Regions from separate parts of the Microbacterium cucumeris genome, predicted to be linked through region 1. Evidence: predicted binding sites of a transcription regulator. Region 1 holds the regulator's gene; each other region holds the start of a gene.
The links. Region 1 encodes LexA, which represses DNA repair genes until DNA is damaged. Its sites were predicted from a motif close to TCGAACANNTGTTCGA; they were not measured.
Positions count from the first base shown of each region.

Region 2: AC3RXZ_RS13130 (HNH endonuclease signature motif containing protein) is a predicted target of LexA. The motif match lies at 2,691-2,706, and genes of this name have one in related genera.
Region 3: AC3RXZ_RS03915 (HNH endonuclease signature motif containing protein) is a predicted target of LexA. The motif match lies at 2,122-2,137, and genes of this name have one in related genera.

Region 1 is NZ_JBYRIZ020000002.1:507,938-513,070, reverse strand. It holds gene priA (bifunctional 1-(5-phosphoribosyl)-5-((5-phosphoribosylamino)methylideneamino)imidazole-4-carboxamide isomerase/phosphoribosylanthranilate isomerase PriA) at 1-115, opposite strand, end outside; gene hisH (imidazole glycerol phosphate synthase subunit HisH) at 230-865, opposite strand; gene hisB (imidazoleglycerol-phosphate dehydratase HisB) at 862-1,461, opposite strand; gene AC3RXZ_RS09010 (histidinol-phosphate transaminase) at 1,458-2,549, opposite strand; gene AC3RXZ_RS09005 (LysM peptidoglycan-binding domain-containing protein) at 2,584-2,943, opposite strand; gene lexA (transcriptional repressor LexA) at 3,223-3,909, shown strand; gene metE (5-methyltetrahydropteroyltriglutamate--homocysteine S-methyltransferase) at 3,972-5,133, opposite strand, start outside.
Region 2 is NZ_JBYRIZ020000004.1:314,674-319,806, reverse strand. It holds gene AC3RXZ_RS13135 (enoyl-CoA hydratase-related protein) at 1-1,351, shown strand, start outside; gene AC3RXZ_RS13130 (HNH endonuclease signature motif containing protein) at 1,428-2,681, opposite strand; gene AC3RXZ_RS13125 (hypothetical protein) at 2,788-3,234, opposite strand; gene AC3RXZ_RS13120 (antibiotic biosynthesis monooxygenase) at 3,610-4,176, shown strand; gene AC3RXZ_RS13115 (substrate-binding domain-containing protein) at 4,211-4,894, opposite strand; partial or broken gene AC3RXZ_RS13110 (helix-turn-helix domain-containing protein) at 4,925-5,122, opposite strand.
Region 3 is NZ_JBYRIZ020000001.1:781,783-786,915, reverse strand. It holds gene AC3RXZ_RS03920 (alanyl-tRNA editing protein) at 1-381, shown strand, start outside; gene AC3RXZ_RS03915 (HNH endonuclease signature motif containing protein) at 581-2,092, opposite strand; gene AC3RXZ_RS03910 (HIT family protein) at 2,258-2,743, shown strand; gene AC3RXZ_RS03905 (RNB domain-containing ribonuclease) at 2,777-4,192, opposite strand; gene AC3RXZ_RS03900 (isocitrate lyase/PEP mutase family protein) at 4,244-5,014, shown strand; gene AC3RXZ_RS03895 (proline--tRNA ligase) at 5,055-5,133, shown strand, end outside.

The sequences.
Region 1 (5,133 bases):
CGCCGTAGCTCGTCTCGCTGCCGGCCTCACCCTGGGTGAGCCGCACCGCCTTGCCGCCCGCCACGTCGACGGCCGGGAGAAGGGTCAGACTGGGGGTTGACGCGAAGTCGTTCATGTCGTCCTCGGGTGGGATGGAGGTGCTCCGTTCGCGGGCACGAGACACGAGACTAGTCCGCCGGGCCGTACGGTTCAAAACGATGACGCCGGAGTGACGTCGCCCGACGGTGGATCAGAGGCTGCCGACCCAGTTGCGCAGCAGCTGGATGCCCGCTTCTCCGGATTTCTCGGGGTGGAACTGCGTGGCGGACAGCGGGCCGTTCTCGACGGCGGCGAGGAAGGGCGAGCCGTAGGTGGTCCAGGTCAGCCGTGGCTCAGGGAACGGAGGCATGACCTCGAGCTCCCAGCGCTGAGCGGCGAAGGAGTGCACGAAGTAGAACCGTTCCTGCTCGATGCCGCGGAACAGCACGCTCCCCTCGTCCGGGGTCACGGTGTTCCATCCCATGTGGGGCAGGACCGGGGCGTCGAGCTCCGTGACCGCGCCGGGCCACTCCCCCAGCCCTTCGGTGTCGACACCGCGCTCGACGCCGTGCTCGAACAGCACCTGCATGCCGACGCAGATGCCGAGGACCGCGCGTCCGCCGGCGAGCCGGCGTTCGATGATCTCATCGCCGCCGTGCGCCGCGAGCGCCTCTCGAACCGCAGCGAACGCTCCCACCCCGGGGACGACCAGCCCGTCGGCCTCCAGCGCCGCCGTGCGGTCGCCGGTGAGCACGGCGTCGGCACCCGCGGCGACGAGCGCCTTGACGGCCGAGTGGACGTTGCCCGACTCGTAGTCGAAGACGGCGACGCTCGGGCGGTCGGTCACAGCGCGCCCTTGGTGGACGGGATGCCCGAGACCAGCGGATCCAGGGCCTTCGCCTGACGGAACGCACGGGCGAACGCCTTGAACTCCGCCTCGGCGATGTGGTGCGGGTCCCGACCGCCGAGCACCCGCACATGCACGGTCAGGCCGGCGTTGAAGGCGATCGCCTCGAAGCAGTGGCGCACGAGCGAGCCCGTGAAGTGCCCGCCGATCAGGTGGTGCTCGAACCCGGCAGGCTCTCCCGAGTGAACGAGGTACGGTCGGCCGCTGATGTCGACGACCGCCTGCGCGAGCGCTTCGTCCAGTGGCACGAGCGCATCGCCGTAGCGGGAGATGCCCGACTTGTCCCCCAGCGCCTCCCGGATCGTCTGGCCGAGCACGATCGAGATGTCCTCGACGGTGTGGTGGGCGTCGATGTCGGTGTCCCCCGAGGCGCGGACCGTGAGATCTGTGAGCGAGTGCTTCGCGAACGCCGTCAGCAGGTGGTCGAAGAACGGCACCGAGGTGTCGATCTGGCTCGCGCCGGTGCCGTCCAAGTTCAGGTCGAGTTCGACGGAGGACTCGGACGTGCTGCGGCTGCGGCGGGCGGTGCGACTCATGTGGCCGATTCTATCGAGGCCAGCGCGTCCAGGAACGCCGTGGTCTCGGCCTCGGTCCCGGCCGTGACGCGCAGGTGCCCGGGGATGCCCACGTCGCGCACGAGGATCCCCTTGTTGTAGAGCGACTGCCAGGTCGCCTTCGGATCGGCGACGCCTCCGAACAGGACGAAGTTCGACCACGACTCGTGCGGCTGATAGCCGAGCGCTTCGAGCGTCGCCGTGATCCGGTCGCGCTGCTCGACGATCTCGTCCACCATCGCGAGCATCGTGTCCGCGTTGCGCAGCGCGGCCACCGCGGCAGCCTGAGTGAGCGCGCTCAGGTGGTAGGGAAGGCGCACGAGGCGCAGGGCGTCGATGAACGCCGGATCCGCCGCGAGATACCCGACCCGGGCGCCGGCGAACGCGAACGCCTTGCTCATGGTCCGGGACACGGCCAGTCGCGGTCGGCCCTCGAGAAGAGTCAGAGCGGACGGCGCGTCGCGGGGGGCGAACTCCTGATACGCCTCGTCCACGACGACGATCCCACGAGCCGCGTCGTAGACGGCTTCGACGACATCGAGTCCGAGCGGGGTCCCGGTGGGATTGTTCGGGGTGCAGAGCAGGACGATGTCGGGATCCGCGGACCGGACCTGCTCGGCGGCCTCCTCCGGGCTGATCGTGTGGTCCGGGTGCCGGGTGCCCGCGATCCAGGTGGATCCGACTCCCTGCGTGATGAGCGGATACATGGAGTACGTCGGCGCGAAGCCGAACGCCGTCCGCCCCGGTCCGCCGAAGGCCTGCAGGATGTGCTGCAGCACCTCGTTGGAGCCGTTACCGGCCCAGATCCCGTCAGCCGCGAGGTCGTGGCCCAGGTACTCGGCGAAACTCTCCCTGAGAGCGGTGAACTCCCGATCCGGATAGCGGTTCACATCTCGGAGTGCGACGGCGATGTCGTCGAGGATGTCGCTGGCCACGGCATCCGGAACCGGGTGGGTGTTCTCGTTGACGTTCAGCGCGACCGGCAGCGGGGCCTGAGGGGCTCCGTACGGGGTGAGACCGCGCAGATCGTCGCGGAGGGGAAGGTCTTCGAGGGAAGTCACCCTCCCCATGCTAGCGAGGGCGCGCGAGGCGGAGTGCCGCGGGTCAGCCGGCGTAGGCCGCGGGGATCGCGAGCTCCTCGCCGACCATGAGCACGCCGCCGTCGAGCAGGTTGAGCTGCCGCAGTGCGTCGACGACCTCGCGGGGATCGACGCCCGGGGCGACGTCCTCGGCGATCGACCACAGCGTGTCACCGGGCATGACCGTGACCGTCTCGAACGACGCGGTCACCTCATCGCCGCCGGCGTAGGCGGATCCGCCGCTGAGTGCGGCGAAGGCCAGGCCGATCGCGAGCGGAAGCGCGGCCAGGGCGAGCAGCACGCGACGACCGCGCGCCGTCAGACGCAGGCGCGTGGCGGCTGCGGGGCGACGGATGGACGGTGCCGTGACGGTGATGCTGCTCATGATGCTGCTCCTCGTGCTCTTCTCCCCGGTGGGGCTTTGGCGTAGCGTTCGCATTCCCCGCTCGGCCGGGAGCGGGGGATGCGAAGCTACGTACCGAATGTATCTTCGATTTCGAATCGATGTCAAGTCTTCTTCGAAATCGCATCCTCGGATCCTCCGACACGCTCGAACAGATCTTCCACAAGCCCGGATTCTCGGATACGGTTTCGCTGTAGACACCACACCACGGGCCTCCGACATCGGCGCGGGAGCACCGGACCGGCCCACGAAGGAGCAGCCATGAGCGACGCAACAGCCCCCGGCAGCGAGGCACCGCGCACTCGTCGACGCAAGAGCCTCAGCGCCAAGCAGATGGCGATCCTCGAGGTCATCCAGACCTCGATCGCGCGGCACGGCTACCCGCCCAGCATGCGCGAGATCGGCGACGCCGTGGGTCTCAAGTCGCTCTCCAGCGTCACCCATCAGCTCGGCCAGTTGGAACTGAGCGGCTACCTGCGACGCGACCCGGGCAAGACCCGCGCCATGGAGGTGCTGATCGATCTGCCGGGCACGGGTGTCGAGAACCCCGCGGACGCCGCCCCGCCGGTCGGGGACGCCGCGCTCGTCCCCCTGGTCGGACAGATCGCCGCCGGCGTGCCGATCACGGCGGAGCAGCAGGTCGAGGAGATCTTCCCGCTGCCACGGCAACTCGTGGGCAAGGGCGATCTGTTCATGCTGAAGGTCAACGGCGAGTCGATGATCGACGCCGCTATCTGCGACGGCGACTGGGTCGTAGTGCGCACCCAGAACACCGCCGAGAACGGCGAGATCGTGGCCGCCATGCTCGACGGCGAGGCCACCGTCAAGACGTTCCGCCGCCGCGACGGCCACACCTGGCTTCTCCCCCGCAACTCCGCGTTCGAACCGATCCTCGGTGACGACGCGACGGTCCTCGGCAAGGTCGTGGCGGTGCTGCGCGCCGTCTGATCTCCCGCGAACGACGAAAGGTCCCTCCCGGGCGGGAGGGACCTTTCGTCGTGTAACAGCCGTCAGGCCGGGACGGACACGTCCTCGCGCACGCGCCGGGTCGCCTCGACGATGTTGCGCAGCGACGCGGTGGTCTCGTCGTACCCGCGCGTCTTGAGGCCGCAGTCCGGGTTCACCCACAGCTGCCGGTTCGGGATCGCGGCGGCCGCACGTCGCAGCAGCGATTCGATCTCATCCGTGCCGGGGACGCGCGGCGAATGGATGTCGTAGACACCAGGGCCGATGCCGTGGTCGAACCCGACCTCGGCAATGTCGTCCACGACGTCCATGCGGCTGCGGGCCGCCTCGATCGACGTGACGTCCGCGTCGAGGGCCCGGATCGCGTCGATCACGACACCGAACTCGGAATAGCACAGGTGCGTGTGCACCTGGGTGGCGGCCGCCGCTCCGCCGGTCGCGAGTCGGAACGAGTTCACCGACCAGTCCAGGTAGGCAGGCTGATCGGCCTTCTTCAGGGGCAGCAGCTCGCGCAGCGCCGGCTCATCGACCTGGATGATCGCGATGCCGGCGTTCTCGAGATCCGCGATCTCCTCGCGCAGGGCCAGGGCGACCTGATTCGCCGTCTCCCCCAGGGGCTGGTCGTCGCGCACGAAGGACCACGCGAGGATCGTGACCGGTCCGGTCAGCATGCCCTTCATGTGCTTCTCGGTGCGCGACTGCGCGTACGTCGACCAGGCGACCGTGATGGGCGCGGGGCGGGACACGTCTCCCCACAGGATCGACGGGCGCGTCGCCCGCGAGCCGTAGGACTGCACCCAGCCGTTCTCCGTGACGGCGAATCCGTCGAGGTTCTCGGCGAAATACTGCACCATGTCATTCCGCTCGGGCTCGCCGTGGACGAGGACATCCAGGCCGAGCTCCTCCTGCAGCGCAACGACACTGTCGATCTCGGCCCGGAGGAAGTCCTCGTACTCGGCCTCGGTGATCTCCCCGCGGGTGAAACGGGCACGGGCACGGCGGATGTCGCCGGTCTGGGGGAAGGACCCGATTGTCGTCAGCGGCAGAGCCGGCAGTCCGAGCGCCGCCTCCTGAGCCGCCTCTCGTTCCGGATACGAGACCCGCGCGAAGTCGGCATCCGAGAGCGAGCGCTCGCGCACGGCGCCGTCGCGGACGCCCGGAGCCGACAGCCGGTCGGCGAGCGCCGCGGATGCCGCGTCGAGGTCG
Region 2 (5,133 bases), on a different contig from region 1:
GGCGGATCCGTCCCGGTCGGCCGAGGAGACGGCGCGCGTGGAGCACGTGAAGTCGCTGCTGCGCCGGCTGGAGCTGCTGGGGCGCCCGGTGGTCGCGACGCTCACCGGTTCGGCGCTCGGCGGAGGCCTCGAGGTGGCGCTGGCCGCGCACCGGCGCATCGCGGCGTCGGATGCCCCGCGGGCACGGTTCGGCCTTCCCGAGGTGTCCCTGGGGCTGCTGCCCGGTGGCGGGGGCACGGTGCGCACGGTGCGGATGCTCGGTCTGCAGAAGGCGCTGGATCAGGTGATCCTGCCGGCGACCCTGTTCGACGGCGCGGGCGCGGTGGACGCCGGCATCGTCGATGAGCTGGTGCCGTCTGCGGACCTGACGGCGACGGCGCGCGCGTGGATCGCGGTGAACCCGGAGCCGGTGAAGCCGTGGGACGAGAAGGGCTTCCGGATTCCCGGCGGCGGGCCGAAGGAGGGTTCGGTGGCGAGCATGCTGCCGGCGATGACGGCGCAGTTGCGCGCAGAGGTCGGCGGCGCGCCGCTGCCGGCTCCGCGGGCGGCGCTGGCGGCCGCCGTCGAGGGCGCGTACCTCGACTTCGAGGCGGCATCGCGGGTCGAGACCCGGTACTTCATCCACCTCACCCACACACGGGTCGCGAAGAACATGATCAGCGCGTTCTTCGACCGGCAGGCGCTCAAGACCGAGGGTGGCCGGAGGGGGCCTGCCCCCGCCGCGCGGGCGGGGCTGCTCGAGGCGGTCGCCGCGGTCGGCGAGGGAGTCGAGCCCGCGTCCGTGGAGCAGGCGGCACGTCAGGCGGGGTACCGCGTCGGAGCGCTGCGGCGGGTGGACGAGGGCGCACTCGCGGGAGAGTCCCCTGGTGCCGCGGTGCGGGCCGACCGGCTCGCGGGCGTCGCGAAGGAGGTCCTGGCCTGGTTGCGCGACGAGACGCCGCGCCGGGGAGACGAAGCGCCGCACGGCTTCTACGAGTACGACGAGGCCGGCGAACCCGTGCGGATCCACCCGGACCTGCGCGAGCGCTTCAGGTCGGGCCGTGCGGCACCCGCGCTGGTCGAGCTCCAGGAGCGGATGCTGTTCGCGGATGCCCTGGAAGCGCTCGACCGCCTGGACGAGGGCGTCTTCGCCTCCGTGGCCGAGGCGAACATCGCCTCTCTGGAGGCCGGCTTCCCGGCGTGGACGGGCGGCGCGCTGCAGTACATGGCGCAGTACGACGGAGGCGTGGCGGGTTTCGCCGCGCGTGCTCAGGCGCTGGCGGATCGGCACGGGCGTCGGTTCGCCCCCCACCGTCGCTCCTTCGGCTCGTCGAGGACGCGGGCGATCACGCGTAGGCACACGGCCCCCTGAAGCACGCGCACGCACCGGGCGCAGTCTCCGGCAGGCGGACCGGGTGCTCCCGAACACCCGTCGTGGCGCCGACCGCTCACACGAACATGACGCGTGGCGGCGGCTCGTCGATGTAGGTATGGCCGACGGGGCTCGTCCACGCGATCACCCCTCCGGGAAGCTGAGTCGCGGACCAGCGATGACGGTCGAGCAGATCGGGATGCTTCAGCGCATGATGATTGATGCAGAAGCAGGAGAGATTGCAGATCTCGGTGGACCCGCCCTTCGCATGATCGTGATTGTGATCGATCTGGCACCGGCGGGCGATCCTCCGACACCCCGGGAATCGGCAGCGCTGATCTCGCGCCCGCAGATGCCGCTTCATCGACTCGGACGGGGAGTACGCGTCGGTGCGCGTGACCATGCCGCCGGGATCGAGGAACAGCCGAGACCATGCCGAGGCGTGCGCCGCGAGATCCCGCGCCTGCTCGGGAAGCATCGGCCCGAATCCGTCGAGCTCCGCCATCCGGTCGTCCTCACCGGTGAGCGTGGTCGCGGCGATCGTGACCTGGATGCTCCCACGGACCGCCTCGGCGGGAGTTCCGGCCACCGTCTCGAGACGACCGCCGAGGAGGAGCTCGAGCGCCACGTCGGCCCGGATCTGGTCCAGAGAGCGCGTGTCCGCGTCCTTCTCCTGAGGGCCGATCACCGGGCGCTGCGCCATGATCTGCTTCGCGATCTCGGTCGCACGGTCGAGCGCGGCCTGGATCAGGTACTCCGGTCCCGAGACCGAGAGCTGCCCGAGGCCGTCGTCGATGGGGTACGCCCGTACCGACCTGTGCTCCAGCGCCGCCCGGTGCCGCTCGGCGACCGTGGTCGGCGCGAGGGATGCGGCCACCGCCTTCACCATCGCCAGCGTGCGCCCCGGACTCTCGGACACGGCGATCTCCAGGGCGTGCCCCTGATACTCGCTCAGCTCCGGCACCGGCGACGTCGACAGAGCCGACGCACCCGTGATGATCGCGTCCGCATGTCGAGAGGTGATCGCCCCGTCGCGCAGCGCCTCCCACACCAGCGGGAACCGATGCCTGAGCGTGTGCGCACGGTGCATCGCGGCATCCACGACGCCCGGCGAGAGACGCGCCACGGCGGCGAACTCCGCCGCCGTCGAACGCACCGCGATGTCGTGATGCGGCGAATCGAACGGATCATCCTCCAGCAGCAGATCGAACCGCTCGGCGAGAAGGCGGGCGCGTTCGGCCTCGAGAGCCGCGATCTGCGCGTTCACGGCTTCGAACGCCTCGAGCAGTGCGACCTCGCGGTCGGCTCGAGTCTCCGTGATGAACGCCATACTTCAGTTTAGGATATCTCTTCGATATTGGACAAGCCCTTCCGGGTACTGATTCGTATATTTCTCGGGCAAGTGCCGCGTTCCGCTACGCCCCAGGGCCGGCCGTTCACGCGTAGTCGTCCGGGTGGAGCTGGCGAAGACCGCGGTTGTGCAGCAGGAACTGAGCACGCAGCGGCACGCCGAGCGCCGCCGCCTCGTCCGCCATCGCCGACGCCCACGCGCGATCCTGGCCGTCCAGGACGTTGGGCGCGACGCGTTCCCACACCAGGACGACGGATGCGTTCCCCGTCGCCTCGCGCAGCATCCCGATCCGATGCATCAGCAGATGCCCCTGATCGACGACGCCGAGGTCGTCCGCCTCGGTCTCCTCATGCGGGTCGGCGGGGTAGTCGGCCATGGGCATGATCGGGTCGCCGATGCGCCCGCTCTCCTCCATGAACACCAGCCACAGCTGGCGTCGGTTCGCCTGCCCGAGCAGGACATGCAGCACATCGCGCAGGTCATCGGCCCGATCGAGGACGCGGTCTCTGAGGTTCGTGTCGGCTTCCGTCATGCCCCGATCGTGAAGGATCCGCGCACGGCGCCTCCGCAGGATTCCGCGCCCTGTGGAGAGCACAGCCGCGTTCCGGCGCCTGCAGGACAACTGGTGCGGAGAACCGGTCCGGAGTTCCGCCCGTGTTCACCTTCCGGTCACCTGGAGCGATTACAACTGCAGATGCGCGGAGGATCAGACCGGAATGGGTAGTCAGAGACTTTCCGCGCCGCGGTGAGCCGATCATTGCTCCCGCTCGCGGTTGTCACACCGCGAGAGACCCCCGCCGAATCGGGTCGGCGGGGGTCTCCTTCTTCCCCCGGTACGCCCGGAAGGAGACCGGCGACCGCCTACACTCGTATGCGCCACAAGCATCCGAGAACCCGAGGGCCACCCATGTCCAGCGAACCCGTCACCGTCTCCATCCGCCGCGAGGTCGACCCCGAACGCATCCCCGAGGTGACCGCCTGGGTGCAGGCCGGCGTGAATCTGGCGAACCGGCATCCGGGATTCCTCGGGTCCGGCTGGATCCGCGCCGGGGAGACGTCGCACGTCTGGTACATGCTCTACCGGTTCACGAACGCGGAGACCCTCGACGCCTGGGAGAGCTCCTCCGAGCGCACGCAGTGGCTGTCCCTGGGCGAGGGCCTGATCCGCAGCGAGCGCTCGAAGCGCCGCACCGGCATCGAGGGGTGGTTCGACGAGCCGGCGACGGGAGCGGTGCCGGTGCCCGCCGACGCGCTCCCCGAGGCTCCGGTGCGCTGGAAGCAGGCCGTCACGATCTGGCTGGGCTTCTTCCCGGTGAACCTGCTCTTCACCTACGTGTCCGCACCCATCCCCGGATGGGGCGAGCAGCCGATCTGGCTGCGCGTGCTCGTGACGACCCTGGTGCTCACCCCGGTCATGACCTATTGGGTCCTGCCGTGGGTGACCCGGATGCTGCGCGGCTGGCTCTCACGATGAGGTGGATGCTGCGGCATCCTGGTCGCACGTCGAATCACGCCCAGTCCCGGACGGCGCGACGCAGAGCGTCCTCGGCGATGCGGGCCGCCTCCGCCGGCGCCCCGGGCCGCCGGACGAGGAAGAGCGTGTTGATGGGCGGGTCATCGGTCTCGACCAGGATCCGCAGCCGCCCGTTCTCGAGTTCGTCCCGGATGAGGTAGGTCGGGAGAACCGTCACCCCCGCGCCTGCCGCGGCGGCAGCGGCGAGCGCGCGGAGGTCGGGCACGACGAGCGCCGGCTCGCGTTCGAGCCGCACGCCGAAGACATGGCGCCAGTAACGCCGCAGGATCGGAACGTCCTGCGCGTACGCCAGCAACGGGAGCCCGTCGAGTGCAGTCGGGCCGCGCTCGACGACGTCATCGGGCGCGACTGCCGAGCTCGAGGCCGCTACCAGGACGAACTCCTCGTCGACAAGTCCGGCAACTGCGAGTCCGCGACCACGCGGCCGCACGGAGGAGACCACGACGTCCAGACTGCCCACCCGAACCGCGGAGAGCAGGTCATCGGCAAGACCGGTCGTGACGTTCACCTCCAGTCCCTCGTCGATGGCGCGCGCCAGAGCGGGCATCACGACCTTCTCAGTGAACTCGGCCGCTGCGCCGATCCGGATGCTCCTGCTGACCGGCCCCGGCTCGGGACCGCCGAGCAGGGCGGCGAGTCGATCGAAGGGCTCCGCCACGCGCGCAGCCAACCGATCCGCGCGCGCAGTCGGCATCGTGCCACGAGAGGTTCGGACGAAGAGCGGTTCGCCCTCGATGCGCTCCAACGCCTGCAGGTGTGCCGTCACGGTCGGTTGTGCGACACTCAATGTCCGCGCGGCTGCCGAGATCGAGCCGGCACGATGCACGGCGAGGAAGCTGCGCCACAGGAGAATGTCGCTCAGACCATCGGAAATCTGATCGCCCATATCGGCAATCT
Region 3 (5,133 bases), on a different contig from region 1:
GACTTCGAGGGGCGCTCCAACCAGTCCAGCCGCATCCGTGAGGACGGCGCGGTCGACGAGTATCGACTCGGGAAGAGTCTTCGCCGTGCCGGGTTCGACACCGAGTCGTTCGGGGCGACGCTCGCCGAGCGCGAGGATCGGATCAACGCGCAGCTGTCCGCGTGGGTCGCTGCGGGGGCGTCGAGCCGCGTGGTGGCGGAGGGGCCAACGATCGTGGACCGGCGGCGGTGGGAGTGCGAGCTTCCCGAGGGCGTGGCGTCGATTCCGTGCGGTGGAACGCATGTGCGTTCGTTGTCCGAGTTCACCGCGATCTCGGTGTCTCTTGATCTGTCCGACCCGCAGCTGCTGGTGATGACGACGACCGTCGTGCCGTCGTCGTAGTCGAGTCGGTTCCGCGGACGCTGGATCTCAGCGCGCGCCGAATCTGTCGGCGCCGTTGACAGCCGGGTCGTGCCCAGAGGCGGCAGAACCTTCTCGTGCTGCCGTGGACTCGCCCGGTGGCGCCGACAGGCGTGTCGTGCCCGGGAGGCGCCGGGACCTGACCCGCTTCCTCCACCACCGGTGGCTGAACCGACCGTCTTCACGCGGCGGGGCGGAACCGTTTCGGCGGCGGGGCGAGGTCTGCGAAGGCGTACCGCAGATGGAGGCGTGGCGGCAGATCGTACGTCTTGCCGCTCGGATGATGGAGTACGAAGTCGTCGGTGCCGTCCCGGGTGATCCGCCATCCTCCGTTGTGGAGCTGCATGTGGTGGAAACGGCAGAGCAGAATCCCGCGATCGATGTCGGTGCGTCCGCCTCGGGACCATTCGTCGATGTGATGCGCTTCGCCGTAGGAGGCGGGGCGGTCGCAGTTCTTCCATCGGCAGCCGCCGTCGCGAATGGCGAGAGCGATGCGCTGCCTCGGCGTGAACAACCGGTGCTCGCGTCCGACCTGAAGAGGATTGCCGAGCGCATCCGCGATGATCGGCAGCGCCCCGGTGTCGCAGACCTGCTGCTCGACAGCCGACCGGGGAAGGGAGACGAGACCGTCCTCGGTGTGCGCGGACCGGTGAACGCCTTCGGCGCCGACGGTCTGCACGATGCGGACGCCGGCCTGCTTGACGCCGAACACGGTGGCGGATTCGGCAGTCGCGCCGGCATGGATCAGGTCGATCATCAGGTCGTACGCGAGTTGCTCGTTGGTGCGCGGATCCTCGATGAGTTCCTGTGCTGCCTGTCTGTCGGCTTCGTCGACGAAGCGGGGGCCGCCTCGCCGAGGTCTCAGCGCTGCGTCGTGGATACTCCGAATGAGCGCGTAGCCGTGTTCGTCGTAGACGGTCGATGAATGATGCACGCCGTCTCGGTCGGTCCACATCCGGAAGGACCGGGCGTTGTGACGTTCCTGGTACCGACGTTCGGCGCCATCGGGATCGAGCATGTCGCGCAGTGAACGCGCGGCTGATCGGAGCTCCTCCAGCGTGCGATGGGCTGATTCGGTGACGAGGTCCTCGGTGGCGACGAGCCATGCCTCGTGGACCGCTGCCGTGTCGGTCATGAGTTCCGCACCGTCCGGCGCGCCGCGCGGCGGCGCGTCCAGTCCGCGGACGATCGCGTCATGCTGCGCCGTGGAGATCCGCCCGGCGAGCAGGGCATCGTCAGCCGGAGCGTGCCAGGGGCGAGTCGGTGCATGCCCCGCCGAAGACGGCTCCTGATCCCCCGAACCGTCGACAGCAGGAGGGACGGCTGCGCCGTCCTGTGCCGGATGATCGACGGTCTCGAGGAGCGTCGAGCCGACCCGGATGCGCTGCGTCGCATCGGCCCGGGAGCCGCCGGTGAGCTCCTGCAGCAGGTCCGCGGGTTCGCGGTGCCCGCGTGACTGTGCGAGACCGCCGTGTCCGGCAGATCGATCCGAGCGTGCCGCGATGATGCCGGCGCCCAGCGTGGCCACCCTCTCGACGCACCTCGACAGGGCTGCCGCGGCGCGCATCACCTCGACGAGATCGTCGTCGCTCAACGCCCGCAGTGATCCGGCCAGCTCCTCTACCGCTGCATCTTCACCGAGCAGACACCGCAGAGCGGTGATCTGCTGGTCGATCTCGGTGAAGAAGTTCATACCCTCATGATGCTGCGGGCCTCCGACATTCGAACGTGGATTCGATTCGAATCCGACGTGATCCGATAACGGATGGATAACGAGTGGCGGCTGATTGACTGTACCCATGCAGACCGTCTGGCTCAGCCGTCCCGATGCCTGCTACGGAGCGACGGAGCGGTGACGATGGCAGCGATCTCACACCAACCCGCCGACTACGACTGTCCGTTCTGCCGTCTGCAGCAGGGAGGATTCGACGAGCGGAACCAGCCGACCGACGTCGTGGCCGTCACTGAGCGCGCCTACGCCCGGATCGCGCCGAAGTGGTGGCCGGGCAATCCCGGTGCGGTGCTCGTCATTCCACGAGTGCACGTCGAGAACCTGTACGACCTCGCGCCCGAGGATGCGGCCGCGGTGTGGTCGCTGACGCAGCTCGTCGCCCGCGGCATCCGTGCGTCTTACGACTGCGCGGGCGTCTCGATCCGGCAGCACAACGAGCCGGCCGGGGGCCAGGACGTCTGGCACCTGCACGTCCACGTCTTCCCCCGGCACGAGGGAGACCGGCTGTATCAGCGTCACGACGAGGCGATGTGGGTGCCGAGCCGAGATCGCGAACCGTTCGCGCAGACATTGCGAGACATTCTGCGGCTGCCCCACGAGCTCAGCGGGTGACGAATCAGGAGGACCGTTCTCGACCCACGCCCTTCACAGCGCGAACTCCACCTCGCCCTTCGCGATGTCGGCGCGCACGAGCCGCAGCGAGACCGCGTCGCCCGGCACGGCTCCGGCGGGCAGGGGAGCGGATGCCGTGACCGCCGGCTCGGCGATCTGGACGGTGGCCCGATCCTCCCTGACCGCGATCACCGTCGCGTCGAGGCGCTCGCCGACGCGCGGCGAGAGCAGCGCCGCCTCGACGCAGTTGATCGTGTCGGCGTTCAGGCGCGATGCGCGCTGAGAGGAGGCGCGCATCAGCTCGGGCAGCTCGGCCAGCGAATCCCGGGCCCAGGCCGGGGCATCCTGCCCGTTCGAGACGGCGAGGCAGATCGCCAGCGACCAGCGATCCACGAGCCGCCTCAGGGGCGCCGTCGCGTGCGCGTACGGCGCCGCGATGGCGGCCTGCTCGATCCCGTCGGGGACGCTCCCGTCGAACACCTCGTACCCGGCTCCGCGGAACAGCGTCGATGCCGCCTCCAGCACGGGAAGGGTCAGCGGATCCGAGCGGTCCAGGCTCCGCAGGTACTCGCCGTAGCCGCCGGAGGTCCACGGCCTCCCCAGCGCCTCGGTCTGGTGCCGGAACGCGTCGAAGGCCGCGGCGTCCGGCTCCGGCATGGTGCGCAGCACGCCCACGCCGGCGTCGATCATGAGTGTCGCGGCCGCCATGCCCGTCATCAGCGACAGCTGCGCGTTCCAGTCCTCCACGGGCAGCGGGTGACGCCGGACGATCGAATACGTTCCGTCCGCAGCGCGCAGCACCTCCTCGTCCGGGACGTTCAGGCTCGCGCCACCGCGCTCGCGCTCGAGGTCCTGCCGCAGCCCGCCGATCACCGGCAGCAGTGCCGCGGGTGAGTCCTCTCCGGCGGCGAGCGCCTTCTGGACGCTCGTGTACTCCAGCTGCGCGCGGGATCGGATCAGTGCGCGTTCCAGGCGGAAGCCGTCGACGGCTCCCGCCTCGTCCAGCCTGAAAGTCCACACCAGCGCGGGGCGCTCGACGTCCGGCAGCAACGAGGCGCGGTCCTCGCTCAGCGGACGCGGGTGCAGCGGGATCGACCCGTCTGCCGCGTAGAGGGTCTGACCGCGCTCGCGCGCCGCGGCATCCAGCGCTCCACCGGGGCGGACGAACGCCGGGACGTCGGCGATCGCGTATCGCACCTCGAATCCGTTCCCGCGTCGCGCCAGATGGAACGCCTGATCGAGATCCCTCGAACCCGCGGGATCCAGCGTCGCGAACGGCACGTCTCGCAGGTCGACCTCCGGTTCCGGAGCCGCGGACGCGGATGCCTCGGCCAGCGCCTCCGGCGAGAACTCGACCGGGGCGTCCAGAGACGCGCGAAGTGCGGCGAGCGCTTCGGCGAGCTCGCTCTGCGCGACGGAAGGGGCGACATGTGCGCGACGCTGAGGCATGCTTCGAGACTAGTCAGGCCCACTCGCATCGATGGGCATTAGCGTGGACGCATGACCGTTGCTGAGAAGGCCCAGACCCTTGTCGATCTCCACCGCGCCCCCGGTATCCTGCGCGTCGTGAACGTCTGGGACGTCGTGTCCGCCCAGGCTGTCGCCGCGCTCCCCGAGACCGCCGCCATCGCCACCGCCGGCCATTCCATCGCCGCCACGTTCGGCTATGCCGACGGAAGCATCCCGCGCGAGCTCATGCTCGACATGGTGTCGCGTATTGCCGCGGCCGTCGAGGTGCCGGTGTCGGCTGACCTCGACGACGGCTACGGGGACGCCGGCGAGACCACCCGTCTCGCGATCGCGGCGGGAGTCGTCGGCGCGAACATCGAAGACCGGCTGAAGCCCCTCGCCGAGTCGGTGGCGGATGTCGCCGCGATCGTCGCCGCGGGGGAGGCCGAGGGAATTCCGTTCGCCCTCAACGCGCGCACCGACGCGTTCGTGCGCGCCGGCGACCGTCCGGTCGCGCAGAGCATCGCCGACGCGATCGAACGCGGTCGTGCTTACCTCGACGCCGGTGCGACGACCGTGTTCGTGCCGGGCGTCCTGGACGCCGAGGTGACGGGCCAGTTGGTCGCGGGCATCGGAGAGAACCGCATCAGCGTGATCGGACTGCCCGGCGCACTGACCGCGGCGGAGTACGAGGCGCTCGGTGTCGCCCGGATCTCGTACGGTCCGATGACGCAGCGGGTCGCGCTCACGGCGCTGCAGGACCTCGCCTCCAGCCTGTACGCGGACGGAGCCATTCCCGAGGGGACCCGCGCCCTGAACTGAGCCGGACGGACGGGTGACCGCAGGTCACTAGACTTGGGCCGTGGTCACTCGTCTCTCCCGCTTCTTCCTCCGCACGCTCCGTGAAGACCCCGCCGGCGCCGAGGTCACCAGCCACAAGC